Regions from separate parts of the Vibrio nomapromontoriensis genome, predicted to be linked through region 2. Evidence: predicted binding sites of a transcription regulator. Region 2 holds the regulator's gene; the other holds the start of a gene.
The links. The regulator MetJ, encoded in region 2, represses methionine synthesis genes. The targets are predictions, from matches to a motif close to TTAGACNTNTANANGTCTAA.

Region 1 (8,393 bases), on a different contig from region 2:
TGACGCCTTATGCAAGCTCAATTTTAGATTGGTATGAAAAATACGGACGAAAGTCTCTCCCGTGGCAACAAGACAAAACTGCGTATAAAGTTTGGTTATCTGAGATTATGTTGCAACAGACACAAGTCACCACTGTTATTCCATACTTTGAACGTTTTTTACAACATTTTCCCACAGTGGAAGACCTAGCTTGTGCCCCACAAGATGAAGTACTTCATTTATGGACTGGGCTTGGGTATTACGCAAGGGCTCGCAATTTACACAAAGCCGCACAAATCGTGATGAGTGAACATGGGGGCGAATTTCCTAAATCGCTTGAGGACATGAATGCGTTGCCTGGTGTTGGGCGTTCAACCGCTGCGGCTGTTTTGTCGTCGGTGTATAAATTGCCCCATGCTATTTTGGACGGCAATGTAAAACGCACCCTAGCGAGAAGCTTTGCAGTAGAAGGTTGGCCTGGGCAGAAGAAAGTCGAGAACGTGTTGTGGGAAATAGCAGAGAGTCATACACCGTCAACACAGACCGATAAGTATAATCAGGCCATGATGGATATGGGGGCGCTGGTATGCACGCGCAGTCGCCCAAAATGTACGTTGTGTCCAATATCAACGCTTTGTGTTGCGAACAAGCAGGGCAGGCAATTAGAATTTCCTGGCAAAAAACCGAAGAAGATCAAGCCAGAAAAAGAAACATGGTTTGTTATTTTGAAGCACAAAGAGGACGTGTGGTTAGCGCAACGACCTCAGTCTGGGATTTGGGGGGGACTTTTTTGTTTCCCTGAAAGCCAAGTTGCTGATATCACGGAGACCTTGGATAAACTGAACATTGAAGAAGGTATGATTCAGTCGACGGAAACTGATATCGCTTTTCGCCATACCTTTAGTCATTACCATCTCGATATTACGCCAATCATCGTGACCTTGAATCAGCTTCCTACAATGATCATGGAACCGTCGCAAGGTCTTTGGTATAACATGTCTAAACCAGATAAGGTTGGCTTAGCTGCACCAGTCAAGCAGCTCATCCACGCCTTACAACGAATGTAATTAAGGATAACATTATGAGCCGTATGGTCTTTTGTGCTCGACTACAAAAAGATGCCGAAGGGTTAGACTTTCAACTTTACCCAGGTGATTTAGGCAAACGTATTTTTGACAATGTGTCAAAAGAAGCGTGGGCGCAGTGGCAATCCAAACAAACGATGTTGATCAACGAAAAGAAGCTTAACATGATGGATCCTGAGCATCGAAAGCTGCTTGAAACAGAAATGGTTAACTTTTTGTTTGAAGGGAAAGACGTTGTCATTGATGGTTACACGCCGCCGTCAGAATAAGAAATAAGGATATTAGAAAACACCACCTAGCGTGGTGTTTTTATTAGCGACTATGAAAAAACTGATTTACTTCTTGGTACCGATACTGCTGGTGGGTTGCAGCCGTGAATTTATTGAAAAAATTTACGATGTTAATTATGAGCCGACCAATCGCTTTGCCAAAAATCTTGCTGAACTTCCAGGGCAGTATCTTAAAGATACCAAGGCGATGGATGCTTTAATTGGTAGCTTCAATGGCAATATCGAAAAGCGCTGGGGCAGCAGTGAGATTAAAGTGGCAGGGAAAAGCAACTACGTTAAGTACATTGATAATTACCTGAGTCGCGCAGAGGTGGATTTTAGTAAGGGGGTAATAACCATTGAAACCGTTTCCCCGACCGAACCAGAAAAGCATCTTAAAAACGCGATCGTGACGACTTTGCTTACCCCAGATGATCCCGCGAGTGTCGATTTATTCTCGTCTCGCAGTATTAAGCTTGAGGGGCAGCCTTTTCTCTATAATCAAGTTGTCGATCAAGAACAAAAGCCGATGCAATGGTCATGGCGCGCGAGTCGCTTTGCGGACTACCTTATCGCCAATAAAGTCAAAACAAAAAATGTCGATTATAAAAAAGCGTACTACGTAGAAATCCCCATGGTAAAAGACCATGCGAGCAAGCGAAGTTATCAATATGCCGATATCGTTAGGCGCGCATCGCTCAAATATGACATTCCAGAAGACCTCATATACGCCATCATTAAAACAGAAAGTAGCTTTAATCCCTATGCGGTAAGTTGGGCCAATGCGTATGGCTTGATGCAAGTGGTGCCTAAAACAGCCGGGCGAGACGTATTTAAACTGGTTAAGAATAAGCCTGGTGAGCCATCACCGGAGTACCTTTTTAATCCTGAGCAGAATATAGATACGGGTACGGCTTACTTTTATATCCTTAAAAATCGCTACCTAAAGGCGGTTCGTCATCCTACATCGCTAGAGTACAGCATGATCTCAGCTTACAACGGAGGAACCGGTGGAGTACTGAATACGTTCAGTAAAGATAGAAAGCGGGCAATGAATGATTTGAACTCTCTGCAACCTAACCAAGTTTATTGGGCATTAACAAAAAAACATCCAAATTCCGAATCACGCAGATACTTAGAAAAAGTAACAAAATTCAAAAAGGATTTTAACGCAGGAAAGGGTTAATAGTTACTTTTGCTGAAAAATGCAGCGCTTAAACGGTTTTTTGAAGTTTTTTTAAAAAACCTGTTGACGGGAGAGCGGAAAATCCGTTTAATAGCGCCCCGTTGCCCGGATAGCTCAGTCGGTAGAGCAGAGGATTGAAAATCCTCGTGTCGGTGGTTCGATTCCGCCTCCGGGCACCACAATTTGATTTGTTGGTGCCAACGATTTTTAGTAAAGATTTGCAGCACGAACAGAAGCATAAAGAATTTAGTGTGCCGACTTAGCTCAGTAGGTAGAGCAACTGACTTGTAATCAGTAGGTCACCAGTTCGACTCCGGTAGTCGGCACCATTCTTTTGCCTCGATAGCTCAGTCGGTAGAGCAGAGGATTGAAAATCCTCGTGTCGGTGGTTCGATTCCGCCTCGAGGCACCATTATTTGGTGCTTAACAAATAATGGTCTTAGGACCTGATGTTGACACAGATAATTCCCCTTTAGTTCAGTTGGTAGAACGGCGGACTGTTAATCCGTATGTCGCAAGTTCAAGTCTTGCAAGGGGAGCCACTTTAGAAAAAGGCCTCATCGAAAGATGAGGCCTTTTTTGCATTTTATGGTTTTACACCTGATAGTTTTGCATCGTGCTGCTCTAAGGGGGCTTGGTGCGCTTTCGTTATCCCCGTCGTATTTCTTCTTTATTCAGTACCTTATCGCTTTGCCACTTTCTAGCTTCACCATTGGGTTCTGGTTAATGGGGTATAGGGTGGTTAGGGTTGGTGCTGGTATCGGCCTCTACAGCTCTCTCGGTTGTATTTATCGCTTGTTACAGAGGGAGCAGAGAGAGCAGAACGGAGTTAACAAAGATTATCCGTCATTTCTGCTCCCTGAATTCATTGAAATAGAATGTACTACTCAGTCTTATCTGATGAAATATCAGTTGGAGTCGAATCTTTATTCGCCATGGCTTTTTCTGCTAACTTGGCTTTTTCAATCATAGGGGTAATAGTTGAGCCTTGGATTAAAATCGAGAACACAACCACAGAGTACGTCATGACGAGGATAATCTCTTTCACGTCGATGAGTTTATCTTCAATTACCCACACCCCTGCTGGTATTGATAATGCCATAGCAAGCGCTAGTCCTCCCCTTAAACCGCCCCAAGTGAGTATTCTTATCGACCATGGGTTGTAGCGCCTAAAGCGCTTAAAACCGACGTAAGAAAGTGCCACACTCAAATACCGGGCTCCTAATACCAGTGGAATGGAGAAAGCCATCAGAATCCAATCTTCTTCATGGAATTGAAATAGGAGCATCGACATACCAATCAATAGGAACAGCACGCCATTTAAAAATTCATCGACCAATTCCCAGAAATGGTCAAGGTGCTCTTCTGATTCTTTTGAAAAACCAATATAGCGAGTCCAGTTGCCAATCATGATACCTGATACCACCATGGATAGTGGGCCAGAGACGTGTAGGACATCAGCGAAGGCATAACCTGCAGTCGGAATGCCAATGGTAAGCAATAATTCCATTGAGTGGTCATCTGTTGCACTTATTAGATAATGAAACAGTAGACCAAGTAAGAAGCCATAAACAATGCCGCCGACGGCCTCTTGCAAGAAGAGTAAGGACACGCCAGTCAAACTAGGAGCTTCGTTGCCAAAGGCAATGGTGTATAACGTAACGAAAATCACTAAGCCAAAGCCATCGTTGAATAGAGATTCGCCCTCTACTTGTGTTGAAATTCGCTCAGGCGCATCCAGTTTTTTTACAATGGCTAACACGGCGATAGGATCGGTCGGGGAGATAAGCGCGCCAAAGAGTAAGCAGTAAATTAGGTCAAATGGCACGCCAATAAACTGACAGAAGCCATAAAGAACAGTGCCAATAAAAAAGGTTGAAAATAATGTCGCGCCTAATGCCAATACGGTGATCTCCCACCGTTGATCTTTCAGGTGGGGCAATTTGATGCCTAGGCCACCGGCGAACAGAAGAAAGCCTAAAATACCTTTGAGAAGAAAGTCTTCAAAATTAATATTGGCGACCATTTTAGAGGCGACACCCGTTAGATCGAACCAACCGTTTTGTCCTCCAATGAGAATCATCAAAGAAAGTATCATGGCTCCCGCAGTAATTGCGATGGTGGTTTGCATTTTACCGATCTTACTATTGATGAATGCAATCAGCATGGCTGCCGCAGACAAAAAACAGAGTGTCTGATAAACGGACATTAAATCACCTTAATTGTAATAAATTGTGAATGGGATTTTGTTCCTGTCGTGAGTGAAGATCAATCACTAATTGAAAATTCATACCTTTTAGGTATAGAACGTTTGGTCATTGAATGACTTTCTTTGCCTGAATTTTATTTTTATTCTTGTTATGACATGGGAAGTAACGAAAAGGTTGCGAGAGAGATTGGACTTGGTTAGTTTGGTTGGAAATAAAGCACTCAAAAGTTATTTTAGACGTCTAGATTTCTAAAGTTACTATGATAGGATGGCTACAACAGCAAGGAACGAGGCAGTATTGTGGTAAGCAGCATTAGACAAGTGATTGAGACTCAATTGAAAAAACGCATCCTACTGATTGATGGTGGGATGGGGACGATGATTCAAGGCTATAAGTTGGAAGAAGCCGATTATCGAGGAGAACGTTTTGCTGATTGGCCATCCGATCTTAAAGGTAATAATGATCTTCTGGTTTTATCTCAACCTGATCTTATCAAAGAAATCCACGGTGCTTATTTAGAGGCTGGTGCCGATATCCTTGAAACCAATACATTTAACGCCACCACGATAGCGATGGCCGATTATGACATGGAATCTCTAAGTGATGAGATTAACTTTGAAGCGGCACGCCTTGCTCGTGAGGTTGCCGATGAGTGGACGGCAAAAAATCCAGACAAACCAAGGTTTGTCGCTGGGGTTTTAGGTCCAACAAACCGAACATGTTCAATTTCTCCTGACGTGAATGACCCTGGTTATCGTAATGTCTCATTTGATGAGCTCGTTGTGGCGTACTCTGAATCAACACGAGCACTGATTAAAGGTGGTTCGGATCTTATTCTTATCGAAACTGTATTTGATACGCTGAATGCTAAGGCTTGTGCATTTGCGGTTGAAACGGTACTTGAAGAGCTCGATATCGATTTGCCTATTATGATTTCGGGCACCATCACCGATGCGTCTGGACGTACGTTATCCGGACAAACCACCGAAGCTTTTTATAACGCATTGCGTCATGTCAATCCTATCTCGTTTGGCCTTAACTGCGCGCTAGGCCCTGATGAACTACGTCAATACGTACAAGAAATTTCCCGTATTGGTGAAGGCTATATTTCTGCTCACCCTAACGCTGGTCTTCCTAACGCATTTGGCGAGTATGATTTATCGCCTGAAGACATGGCTGAGCACATTGGTGAATGGGCACAAAGTGGCTTTCTAAACCTAGTCGGGGGATGTTGTGGAACCACCCCTGAACATATTCGTCAGATGGCGCTAGCCGTGGAAGGTGTAACGCCTCGCCCATTACCTGATATTCCTGTTGCATGTAGACTGTCAGGTCTTGAGCCACTGACCATAGAAAAAGACAGCTTGTTTATTAACGTTGGTGAGCGAACCAATGTGACAGGCTCTGCTCGTTTTAAGCGTCTTATCAAAGAAGAGCTCTATGATGAAGCACTTGAAGTCGCTAGGCAGCAAGTTGAAAACGGTGCACAGATCATCGATATCAATATGGATGAAGGTATGTTGGATGCCGAAGCCTGTATGGTGCGATTTTTAAATCTTTGTGCGTCAGAGCCTGAAATCTCTAAAGTGCCGATTATGGTCGACTCCTCTAAGTGGGAAGTAATTGAGGCGGGATTGAAATGCATCCAAGGTAAAGGGATCGTTAACTCGATTTCGTTAAAAGAAGGCAAGGAAAAATTTGTCGCGCAAGCTAAGCTGATTCGTCGTTATGGCGCAGCTGTCATTGTGATGGCATTTGATGAAGTGGGCCAAGCGGATACACGCGAAAGAAAAATTGAAATTTGTACTGAAGCTTATCGTGTGCTGGTGGATGAAGTCGGCTTCCCGCCGGAAGATATTATTTTTGACCCCAATATATTCGCTGTTGCGACGGGTATTGATGAGCATAACAATTATGCCGTCGATTTTATTGAAGCCGTCGCAGATATCAAACGAGATCTGCCTCACGCCATGATTTCAGGCGGTGTTTCGAACGTTTCGTTCTCGTTCCGTGGCAACAATTATGTTCGTGAAGCGATTCATGCTGTGTTCCTTTACCACTGTTTTAAAAATGGTATGGATATGGGCATTGTGAACGCAGGTCAATTAGAAATTTACGACAATGTTCCGGATAAGCTCCGTGAAGCGGTTGAAGATGTGGTATTGAACCGTCGTGATGATGGTACCGAAAGGCTACTTGATATTGCGGCAGAGTATGCAGGGAAAGGCGTTGGTAAGGAAGAAGATGCCAGCGCACTTGAATGGCGTACTTGGTCGGTCGAAAAACGTTTAGAGCATGCCCTGGTTAAAGGCATTACCGAGTATATTGTTGAGGATACCGAAGAAGCGCGCATTAATGCCGAAAAACCACTACATGTCATTGAAGGTCCGTTAATGGATGGCATGAATGTTGTGGGAGACCTGTTTGGTGAAGGAAAAATGTTCCTACCTCAAGTCGTGAAGTCTGCTCGAGTAATGAAACAAGCTGTAGCGCATTTAGAACCTTTCATTAATGCCATGAAAGAAGCAGGCTCTACTAACGGTAAAATATTGCTTGCTACTGTAAAAGGCGATGTTCACGACATCGGTAAGAACATTGTCGGTGTGGTACTGCAATGTAATAACTATGAGATTATTGATCTAGGCGTCATGGTGCCGTGTGAAAAAATCCTGAAGGTAGCGAAGGAAGAGAACGTCGATATTATTGGTCTATCAGGATTGATTACCCCATCGCTAGATGAAATGGTGCATGTCGCCAAAGAAATGGAGCGGCAGGGTTTTGACTTACCATTGCTCATCGGTGGCGCTACCACCTCTAAAGCCCATACCGCCGTCAAAATTGAACAAAACTACAGTCAACCTGTCGTCTATGTTAACAATGCATCACGAGCTGTGGGCGTGTGTACTTCATTATTGTCAAACGAGCTGAAGCCTGATTTTGTTAGCAAGCTTGATGTCGATTATGAACGTGTTCGTGATCAGCATAACCGTAAGAAGCCTAGAACAGCGCCCGTTACGCTTGAGCAAGCAAGAGATAATAAAGTCGCGATTGATTGGGATAACTATACACCTCCCGCGCCATTAAAGCCTGGCATCCATATTTTTGATGACTTTGATGTTGCGACGTTGCGCGAATATATCGATTGGACGCCATTTTTCATGACGTGGACGCTAATGGGTAAATACCCGAAAATCTTTGAACATGAAGAAGTGGGAGAAGAGGCGAAGCGATTATTTAAAGATGCGAATGACATGCTTGATCGCGTCGAAAAAGAAGGGCTACTTAAAGCGCGAGGCATCTGCGGTTTATTCCCTGCAGCAAGTGTCGATGATGATATTGAAGTGTATACCGATGAATCTCGAACCGAAGTTAAACAGTTACTGTGCAATCTAAGGCAACAGACTAAGAAGCCGAAAGGTTATAACTACTGTCTTTCTGATTACATTGCGCCGAAAAATAGTGGCAAGCAAGACTGGATTGGTGCTTTTGCGGTAACTGGTGGGATTGGAGAGCGAGAGTTAGCCGATGAATATAAAGCCAATGGTGATGATTATAACGCGATTATGATTCAGGCCGTTGCTGACAGGCTGGCAGAAGCGTTTGCGGAATACTTGCATGTTCGTGTTCGTAAAGACATTTGGGGCTATGCTCCCGATGAGTCATT
Region 2 (8,393 bases):
CAAAATCAGTTGCCACCGTGACTTACCCGCTCGTTTGGCGATAGGGGCTGGGGTTGGACCCAGTACCAGGCAGCTATTATCAAACAGTGGATGCGCTTCAAGGGAGTAGCGAACCTGACGTAGAAACGTCTCCACATCTGCGGGGTTATTGGCTTCACAACGGATTAACGTAAGGAAGCTAAATGGTGGCAGGTGTGCCTGTTTTCTTTCTTGCAGAACGGTATCGGCAAAGTGTCGGTAGTCCTTGTTGAGTAATGACTGCAGTAAAGGGTGATCGGGGTGGTGGGTCTGCAGTAAGACTTCTCCTGGTTTGCTGGCGCGCCCAGCTCGTCCAGCCACTTGAATAAATAGCTGTGCTAAGCGCTCTGACGCGCGAAAGTCGCTGCTATAAAGTGATCCGTCTACATCAAGTAACGCAACGAGCGTGACGTTGGGGAAGTGGTGTCCTTTGGCCAGCATTTGCGTACCAATAAGGATTTGGTATTCGTTTTTCTTTATCGCATCTAGCGCTGCTTCAAGGCTGCCTTTTCGGCGCGTACTGTCTCTATCAATTCGAATGGTTTTGTATTCAGGAAACAGCTCGCCGAGTTGAGATTCCAATTGTTCAGTGCCTACACCGACTGTAACCAGTTGATGCGAGCCGCAGCCTTGGCATTGGTGGATAACGGGGTGTTGGGAGCCGCAATGGTGACAACGAATTTCATTGCTGGCCTGATGATAGGTGTAATAGGCATCACAGCGTTTGCATTCGGCGATCCAGCCACACTCATGGCACATTAAAGCCGGGCTAAAGCCTCGTCTATTGAGAAACAGCATTACTTGATTGCCAGCGTTTAAATGGCGACGCAATTGCGCAATCAACGGTGCGGAAAGCCCGCTTTCTAAATACTGACCTTTTACATCGATTACTTTATTAGTGGTGGGAACCGCAAGCCCTGCACGTTGACTCAATACTAAGTGGTGGTATTTACCACTTAACGCATTTTGCAGCGTTTCTAATGACGGGGTTGCAGAGCCAAGAACAATCGGGATCTGTGCTTTGTTGGCACGCATAACCGCCACATCGCGGGCATGGTAGCGTAGGCTGTCCTGCTGCTTATAAGAGGTGTCATGTTCTTCATCAACAATAATGATACCAAGATCCGCAAAGGGCGTGAGTAATGCCGAGCGTGTGCCGATAACAATACCCGCGACTTTATCTCTGGCGCTGAGCCAAGCATTTAAGCGTTCGGTATCATTAAGCCCTGAATGGATGACTTCTACGGGCACATTAAAACGCTTACGAAAGCGGTTTATCGTTTGTGGCGTTAAGCCAATTTCTGGTACCAGTACGAGAGCTTGTTGCCCGCGTTCAAGCACGGGCTTGATCATATTTAGATAGACTTCCGTTTTCCCAGAGCCTGTCACGCCTTCTAGTAAGTAGCAGCCAAATTCGGTTTGGCTGTTTACCGAGGCAATCGCGATGGCTTGTTCTTCATTGAGTCGAAGATCGGGCGGAGTATTGGTTAAGTCGCTTGGCCACTTGAGCGTTGGCGCCTGTTTTTCATGAGAGCGAACCCAACCTTTCTCATCTAGTGTTTTTAGCACTGTGCTGCCGATGTCATTATCTAATAGCGCTTGATGCGAACAGGGGCCACTTTCTAGAAAATGCATCGCTTTGGCTTGTTTAACGGCTCGGCCAAAACCATGCATTAATTGATTTTTGCCCGCTTCTGTCAACTGCCACTCAACGGTGGTGGCAAATTCAGCGGGTTTGCCTTTTCTCAGCGCCGCCGGTAGAGCGTTGTGTAACGTATCGCCTAATGGGTGCTGGTAATAAAGGCTGCACCAAGTAATAAGTTCGTATAAAGATTGTGACCAAATCGGACGGCTATCAAGCGCGGCTTTTATCGGCTTGAGTTGGTCAATGGGAAAGTCCGACTGATGACTGAACTGAGTCACAATACCGACGAGTGTTTGACGTCCAAACGGCACAGATACGCGCCCTCCCACCACTGGAAAGAGGTGAGTAGGAACAATGTAGTCGAACTGTTTATCTAGTGGCACGGGCAGTGCGACACGAGCAACGTTTGGGCGCATAGTAAAATCGGTATTGATAAAATAGAGGACTATTCTACCTAGCTATGTTGGGTTCGATAAACAGTTAATTGAATAAACTGAATGAAGCCACCTAAAGGTGGCGAAAAAAGTGGCAATTTTAGTTGATTCAATCTCGACTATTCATTACTATACTGCGCCTTGATGGTATGGCTTATTTGCACCTTTGAGTGTAAAAAGCGGTAACACAGGTATTTTTTTCACTACGTGTGGTGTCCGGCAAAGATTCGGATAGCGACACGGCCTAAATTTGAGGTTTCCCATGAAAGTTGGTATCCACCCAGAATACAAAGCTGTAACAGCAACTTGTTCTTGCGGCAATACATTTGAGTTCAACTCTACGCTAGCGAAAGATTCAATTCACCTAGACGTATGTGACAAATGTCACCCATTCTACACTGGTAAGCAACGTATCGTTGATACTGGTGGTCGTGTTGATCGCTTCAACAAGCGTTTCGGCGCACTATCTAGCAAGTAATTATTTTACTTACGTAGATATAAAAAGGGCGCTTCGGCGTCCTTTTTTGTTTCTGTTATTTATCTTTGTTGCTTCTTTTTTCCCTTAGCTTGTCCCATCCCCTCGTTATCCCCCTTTAATGTATAGCGTGTTGTTATAGCTTGACTGACCACTAGTATAAATACCGATGTATCCGTTCAAAACTGCTGATAACTAGCGTAGTATGATTGGTTAAAGTTGCGACGCACTGAACATAACATGCGCGCGCTTGTCCCCCTTTTAGGCGAGCGAAATACGCTTATTAAGCGGGTTATACTAAAACAAGAAACCATCACACTCAGTCTTTCATACTCGAAAAAGCAGGATCACATACCATGTCCGATGACCACCAAATCGATGAATTCCGCCAACAAGCTCTGGATTATCATGCCTACCCAACCCCTGGGAAAATTGAAATCGCTCTAACGACTCCCGCAGATTCTGCCAAGGATCTTGCTCTCGCCTACAGCCCTGGTGTGGCTGAGCCGGTACGAGAAATCGCGCAAAACGCGGAAAATGTGTATAAATACACGGCGAAGGGCAATATGGTCGCCGTGATTTCAAATGGTACCGCGATTTTAGGGTTAGGTAACTTGGGCCCGCTTGCTTCGAAACCGGTGATGGAAGGTAAGGCGTTACTCTTTAAGCGTTTTGCTGGGTTAGATTCTATTGATATTGAAGTGAAGCATCGCACAATAGATGAGTTTGTGGATACGGTAGCGAATATTTCAGACACCTTTGGTGGTATCAACCTAGAAGACATTAAAGCGCCAGATTGTTTTGAAATTGAACGTCGCTTGATTGAGCGTTGTGACGTGCCTGTTTTCCATGACGATCAACATGGAACGGCGATTGTAACTGCGGCTGGTATGCTGAATGCGATTGAGCTGCAAGGCAAAGAGCTAAGTGACGCTACGATCGTATGTTTGGGTGCAGGCGCTGCCGCGACGGCGTGTATGGAGCTGTTGATCAAATGTGGTGCGATGCGTGAAAAGATCTACATGCTGGATCGTAAAGGTGTGATTCACACGCGCCGTGAAGGTTTAAACGAATATAAGCAGATGTTCGCGAATAACACGGATAAGCGTACTCTTGAAGATGTGATTGAAGGTGCTGATCTTTTCCTTGGTGTATCGGGGCCTGATCTACTTCCTCCAGAAGCATTGACACTCATGGCAGAAAAGCCAGTGGTCTTTGCATGTTCAAACCCAGATCCTGAAATTAAACCAGAACTTGCCCATGAAGTTCGTGATGATCTCATTATGGGTACCGGGCGCTCGGACTACCCGAACCAAGTCAATAACGTATTGTGTTTCCCGTTCATTTTCCGTGGCGCACTAGATGTACGAGCCAGCGAAATTAATGATGCGATGAAACTTGCTGCTGTTGAGGCTATTCGTCAAATCGCCAAAGAGCCTGTACCTCAAGAAGTATTGGATGCGGCTGGTGTCTCGGCGTTGTCATTTAGCAAAGATTACATCATTCCAAAACCAATGGATCCACGTTTGTTACCACGAGTAGCAAGAGCAGTCGCGGTCGCGGCAGTAGAGTCCGGCGTGGCAAGAATTGAAATGCCTGAAAATTATATGACTGAGTAGGTCGTTGAGACTTTGGAGATAGTAGGGTTTTGGGGATATTAGGGCTTTTGGGAAAAAAGGTACCTAGTTCCTGGAATATGCTTCAAAAAAAACGTTGCCCTGTCGGTCAACGTTTTTTTATTTTTCCCAGGACCCAGGACCCAGGACCCAGGACCCAGTTTCTAGATTTTATTCTTCATCAAACGCTTCGAACTCAATTCCCATCGCCGTCATCATCGCTTTTACTTCCGTAGGGATATCATCTGGGCGGTCTTTTCTCAAGTCTTCATCGGTCGGTAGTGGCTGACCGGTATAGGCATGCAAAAACGCTTCACACAATAATTCGCTATTGGTAGCATGGCGTAGGTTATTGATTTGGCGGCGAGTTCTTTCATCCGTCAATATCTTTAGCACTTTTAACGGAATGGATACCGTGATCTTCTTAACCTGCTCACTTTTCTTGCCGTGCTCCGCGTAAGGGCTAATGTATTCGCCATTCCAATCTGCCATTGCACACCTTCGTTTATTGATCGTAAATTTGTTTAATAAGAAAGGTGCAATTTTAGCGGCATTTACTGCCATAAGCAAAGACATATAGACGTCTAGAAGTGTTGACGTCTCACAAAATGGGCAGTAAAGTGGGGCTTAGTTTAACGGACTGTTAATTTTTTCAAAGATTGATGCTTTTCCCTGTCGGTTCAAGCATGATGAAAACCCTATTTAGTCTTCACTTTGCGCGCGTTAATAAAGGATGTTTCTATGAGCAATCGGAAGCCAGCGACCATCGCGGTACGAACGGGTATCGAGTCAGATACTCAACACCACGCTGTCGTACCCCCTATCTACCTTTCTACCAATTATGGCTTTCCTGCTTTCGGCGACGTGCCTAAGTACGATTATACCCGTTCTGGTAACCCCAACCGTGGTTTGCTAGAGCAAGCATTATTTGAGTTGGAATCAGGCAAAGGGGCGGTGGTGACCAATTGTGGGACATCCGCATTGAATTTGTGGGCATCGGCATTTCTTGGGCCTGACGATCTTATTATCGCGCCACATGACTGTTATGGCGGCTCTTATCGTTTATTTAATACTCGCGCTCAAAAAGGCGATTTCAAGGTTCAATTTGTCGATCAAGGTGATGAGGCGGCATTAGATGCGGCGATCGCTAAAAAGCCGACGCTTATTTTACTTGAAACCCCCTCTAACCCGCTAGTTCGCGTGGTGGATATTGCTCGAGTATGTGAAAAAGCCAAACAAGTTGGCGCGCTGGTGGCCGTTGATAACACCTTTTTGACACCGGTATACCAAAAGCCTTTAGAGTTGGGCGCAGACTTTGTTATTCATTCAACCACCAAGTATATCAATGGCCACTCAGATGTGATTGGCGGTGTGGTGATCACCAAAACCGAAGAGCATGCCGAAGAGTTGGCGTGGTGGGGCAACTGCATCGGTGCCACGGGTACACCGTTTGATAGTTACATGACGCTACGTGGCATTCGTACTTTAGGCGCGCGTATGCGTGTTCATGAAGAGAGCTCACAAGTGATTCTCGATTATTTGCAAAATGAAGCCTTGGTGAAAGTTATTTATCATCCAAGCCTACCCGAGCACCCAGGTCACGAGATTGCTAAAAAGCAGCAATCGGGCTTTGGCTCTATGTTGAGCTTTGAATTTGCCGGTAGCTTTGAGCAACTCAAGTACTTTGTTGGTCAACTTGAGCTATTTTCTCTTGCCGAGTCATTGGGCGGCGTGGAAAGTTTGATTTGTCACCCTGCTTCTATGACCCACCGCGCAATGGGTGAAGAAGCGCTTGCAGAGGCGGGCGTGTCACAACAATTGTTACGTTTGTCTGTAGGCTTAGAAGATGCGCAAGATTTAATTGAAGACTTACAACAGGCTTTTGATAAAGCAAGAACGTTTGAAGGGTAACGACGGCAATGAGTAATACTAACGTACCAACAACGAAGCAATTACATAAATTTGGTGGCAGCAGTCTTGCTGATCCTGAGTGCTATCGCCGTGTGGTATCGATTCTAAAAGATTATTCTCACTCTGATGACCTTATTGTGGTGTCGGCCGCAGGAAAAACCACTAACCGTTTAATCGACTTTTTAGACGCGTTAAACAAAGACGGTCGCGTGGCTCATGAACATCTCCAAGCGTTACGACAATTTCAATTGGAGTTGGTTGAGGCGTTGATTGAAGGTGAAGATGCCGAGGCATTACGCGCCCAGCTAGCGGATGAATTTAGTGCACTAGGTGAACAAGTTGCGCCATTAACCGAAGCTCAGAAAGCCGCCGTGTTAGGTCATGGCGAAGTGTGGTCCTCTCGATTGCTAGCTGCATTGTTGCGACAACATGATTTACCTGCCGTAGCGCAAGATGCCCGCGCATTTTTGCGTGCTGAATTTGGCGCTCAGCCTGAGGTGGATCGCGCTCAATCCTATCCACTGATCAAAAGTGTTTTAGCTCAGCATGCGCATCACCGAGTGGTGATTACTGGCTTTATGGCACAAAACAGTGATGGCGAAACGGTGTTACTGGGTCGCAATGGCTCGGATTATTCGGCGACCGTGATTGGTGCGTTAGCGGAAGTGGCGAGCGTGACTATTTGGAGTGACGTGGCTGGTGTCTACAGTGCTGACCCTCGAGTGGTGTCTGATGCGTGTTTGTTGCCGTTATTACGACTAGATGAAGCGAGCGAATTGGCGCGTCTAGCGGCGCCAGTATTGCACAGCCGTACCCTTCAACCTGTGGCGCAAAGCACCATGGATCTGAACTTACGTTGCAGTTATTTACCTGAATCTGGATCCACGCGAATTGAGCGTGTTTTGGCATCAGGTCGCGGTGCCAAAATTATTACTTCATTAGAAGAAGTGCTACTCATAGAGTTGTCATTTGGTAACGGTCATGATTTCGAACGTGCCAAAGCGGAAGTATTAAATGGCTTAAAGCGAGCGCAACTCGAACCGTTAGCCTTTGAAGCGCAGGCCGACCAATCGCGTTTGCGTCTAGCGTACACCCCAGAGATTGCCTCAGGGACGCTCAATGAATTGCAAGATTTGGCGATTGAAGCGGAAATTAAGCTGAAAGAAGGCTTTGCCATGCTTGCGGCGGTTGGCGCTGGTGTGACGAAAAATGCCAATCATTGCTTTGGCTTTTACCAACAGTTGAAACACGCTCCGGTGGAATTTTTCTGTGAAGCGGATTCAGGCCTGAGTTTAGCGGCTGTACTGCGTCGATCCGATGTGATGCCGATGGTGAAATCGGTTCATACTCAACTCTTTCAAGCTCAGAAGCGTGTTGCCGTTGCCTTATGTGGTAAAGGTAATATCGGTTCTTCATGGTTAGAGCTTTTCAAGCAGCAAAAACCTGAACTCGAAAAACGTCGCGGCATGAGCTTTGATCTCGTGGCGGTGGTCGACAGTCAAAGCTATTGGTTTGATGAAAACGGTCTGGATGAACTTACCGTGCTCGAGCGTTATAAAGATGAAGCGATAGCCCATGAAGGCGATCGCTGGCTCAAGCAAATTGCCGCACTGCATGGTTATGATGAAGCCGTCGTACTGGATGTGACGGCGAGTCCAGTACTGGCACAAAAATACGTATCCATTGCAGAACATGGCGTTCATCTGATTTCTGCAAACAAAGTTGCGGGCTCAGCACCAAGTGCTGATTATCATCGCGTGCAAGATGCTTTCGCGAAAACTAGCCGTCATTGGCTATATAACGCCACCGTAGGTGCGGGTTTACCTATTAACCATACCGTGCGTGATTTGCGCGAAAGTGGTGATGATATTGTGGCGCTGTCGGGAATTTTCTCTGGCACCTTATCTTGGTTGTTCCAGCAATTTGATGGCAGCGTGCCATTTGCTGAGTTAGTCGACTTAGCGTGGCAGCAGGGGTTAACTGAACCCGATCCTCGCTCGGATTTAGATGGCTCTGATGTGATGCGAAAACTGGTTATTTTGGCTCGTGAGTCGGGCTTGGATATTGAACCCGATAGTGTTGTGGTTGAGTCTTTAGTTCCAGAGGCACTACAAGAGCTGACACTGGATGGTTTCTTTGAGCAGTCTGGGTTACTGAGCGAATTGCTTCAAGAGCGTCTAGACAAAGCACAGAGAGAAGATAAGGTGCTACGCTATGTGGCGCGCTTAGATCGCTTTGGTAAGGCTCGTGTCGGCATTGAGGCGCTATCTAAAGAGCATGCGCTTGCTAACCTT

Region 1: metH (methionine synthase) is a predicted target of MetJ. The motif match lies at 4,962-4,981, and genes of this name have one in related genera.

Annotation. Positions count from the first base shown of each region.
Region 1 is NZ_JAKJSS010000006.1:14,036-22,428, forward strand. Features, by position in the region: gene mutY (A/G-specific adenine glycosylase) at 1-1,046, shown strand, start outside; gene L4D05_RS00180 (oxidative damage protection protein) at 1,061-1,333, shown strand; gene mltC (membrane-bound lytic murein transglycosylase MltC) at 1,386-2,519, shown strand; tRNA gene L4D05_RS00190 (tRNA-Phe) at 2,623-2,698, shown strand; tRNA gene L4D05_RS00195 (tRNA-Thr) at 2,773-2,848, shown strand; tRNA gene L4D05_RS00200 (tRNA-Phe) at 2,856-2,931, shown strand; tRNA gene L4D05_RS00205 (tRNA-Asn) at 2,986-3,061, shown strand; gene L4D05_RS00210 (cation:proton antiporter) at 3,403-4,728, opposite strand; gene metH (methionine synthase) at 5,029-8,393, shown strand, end outside.
Region 2 is NZ_JAKJSS010000017.1:61,139-69,531, forward strand. Features, by position in the region: gene priA (primosomal protein N') at 1-2,079, opposite strand, end outside; gene rpmE (50S ribosomal protein L31) at 2,360-2,575, shown strand; gene L4D05_RS20220 (malic enzyme-like NAD(P)-binding protein) at 2,929-4,191, shown strand; gene metJ (met regulon transcriptional regulator MetJ) at 4,360-4,680, opposite strand; gene L4D05_RS20230 (O-succinylhomoserine (thiol)-lyase) at 4,930-6,099, shown strand; gene L4D05_RS20235 (bifunctional aspartate kinase/homoserine dehydrogenase II) at 6,108-8,393, shown strand, end outside.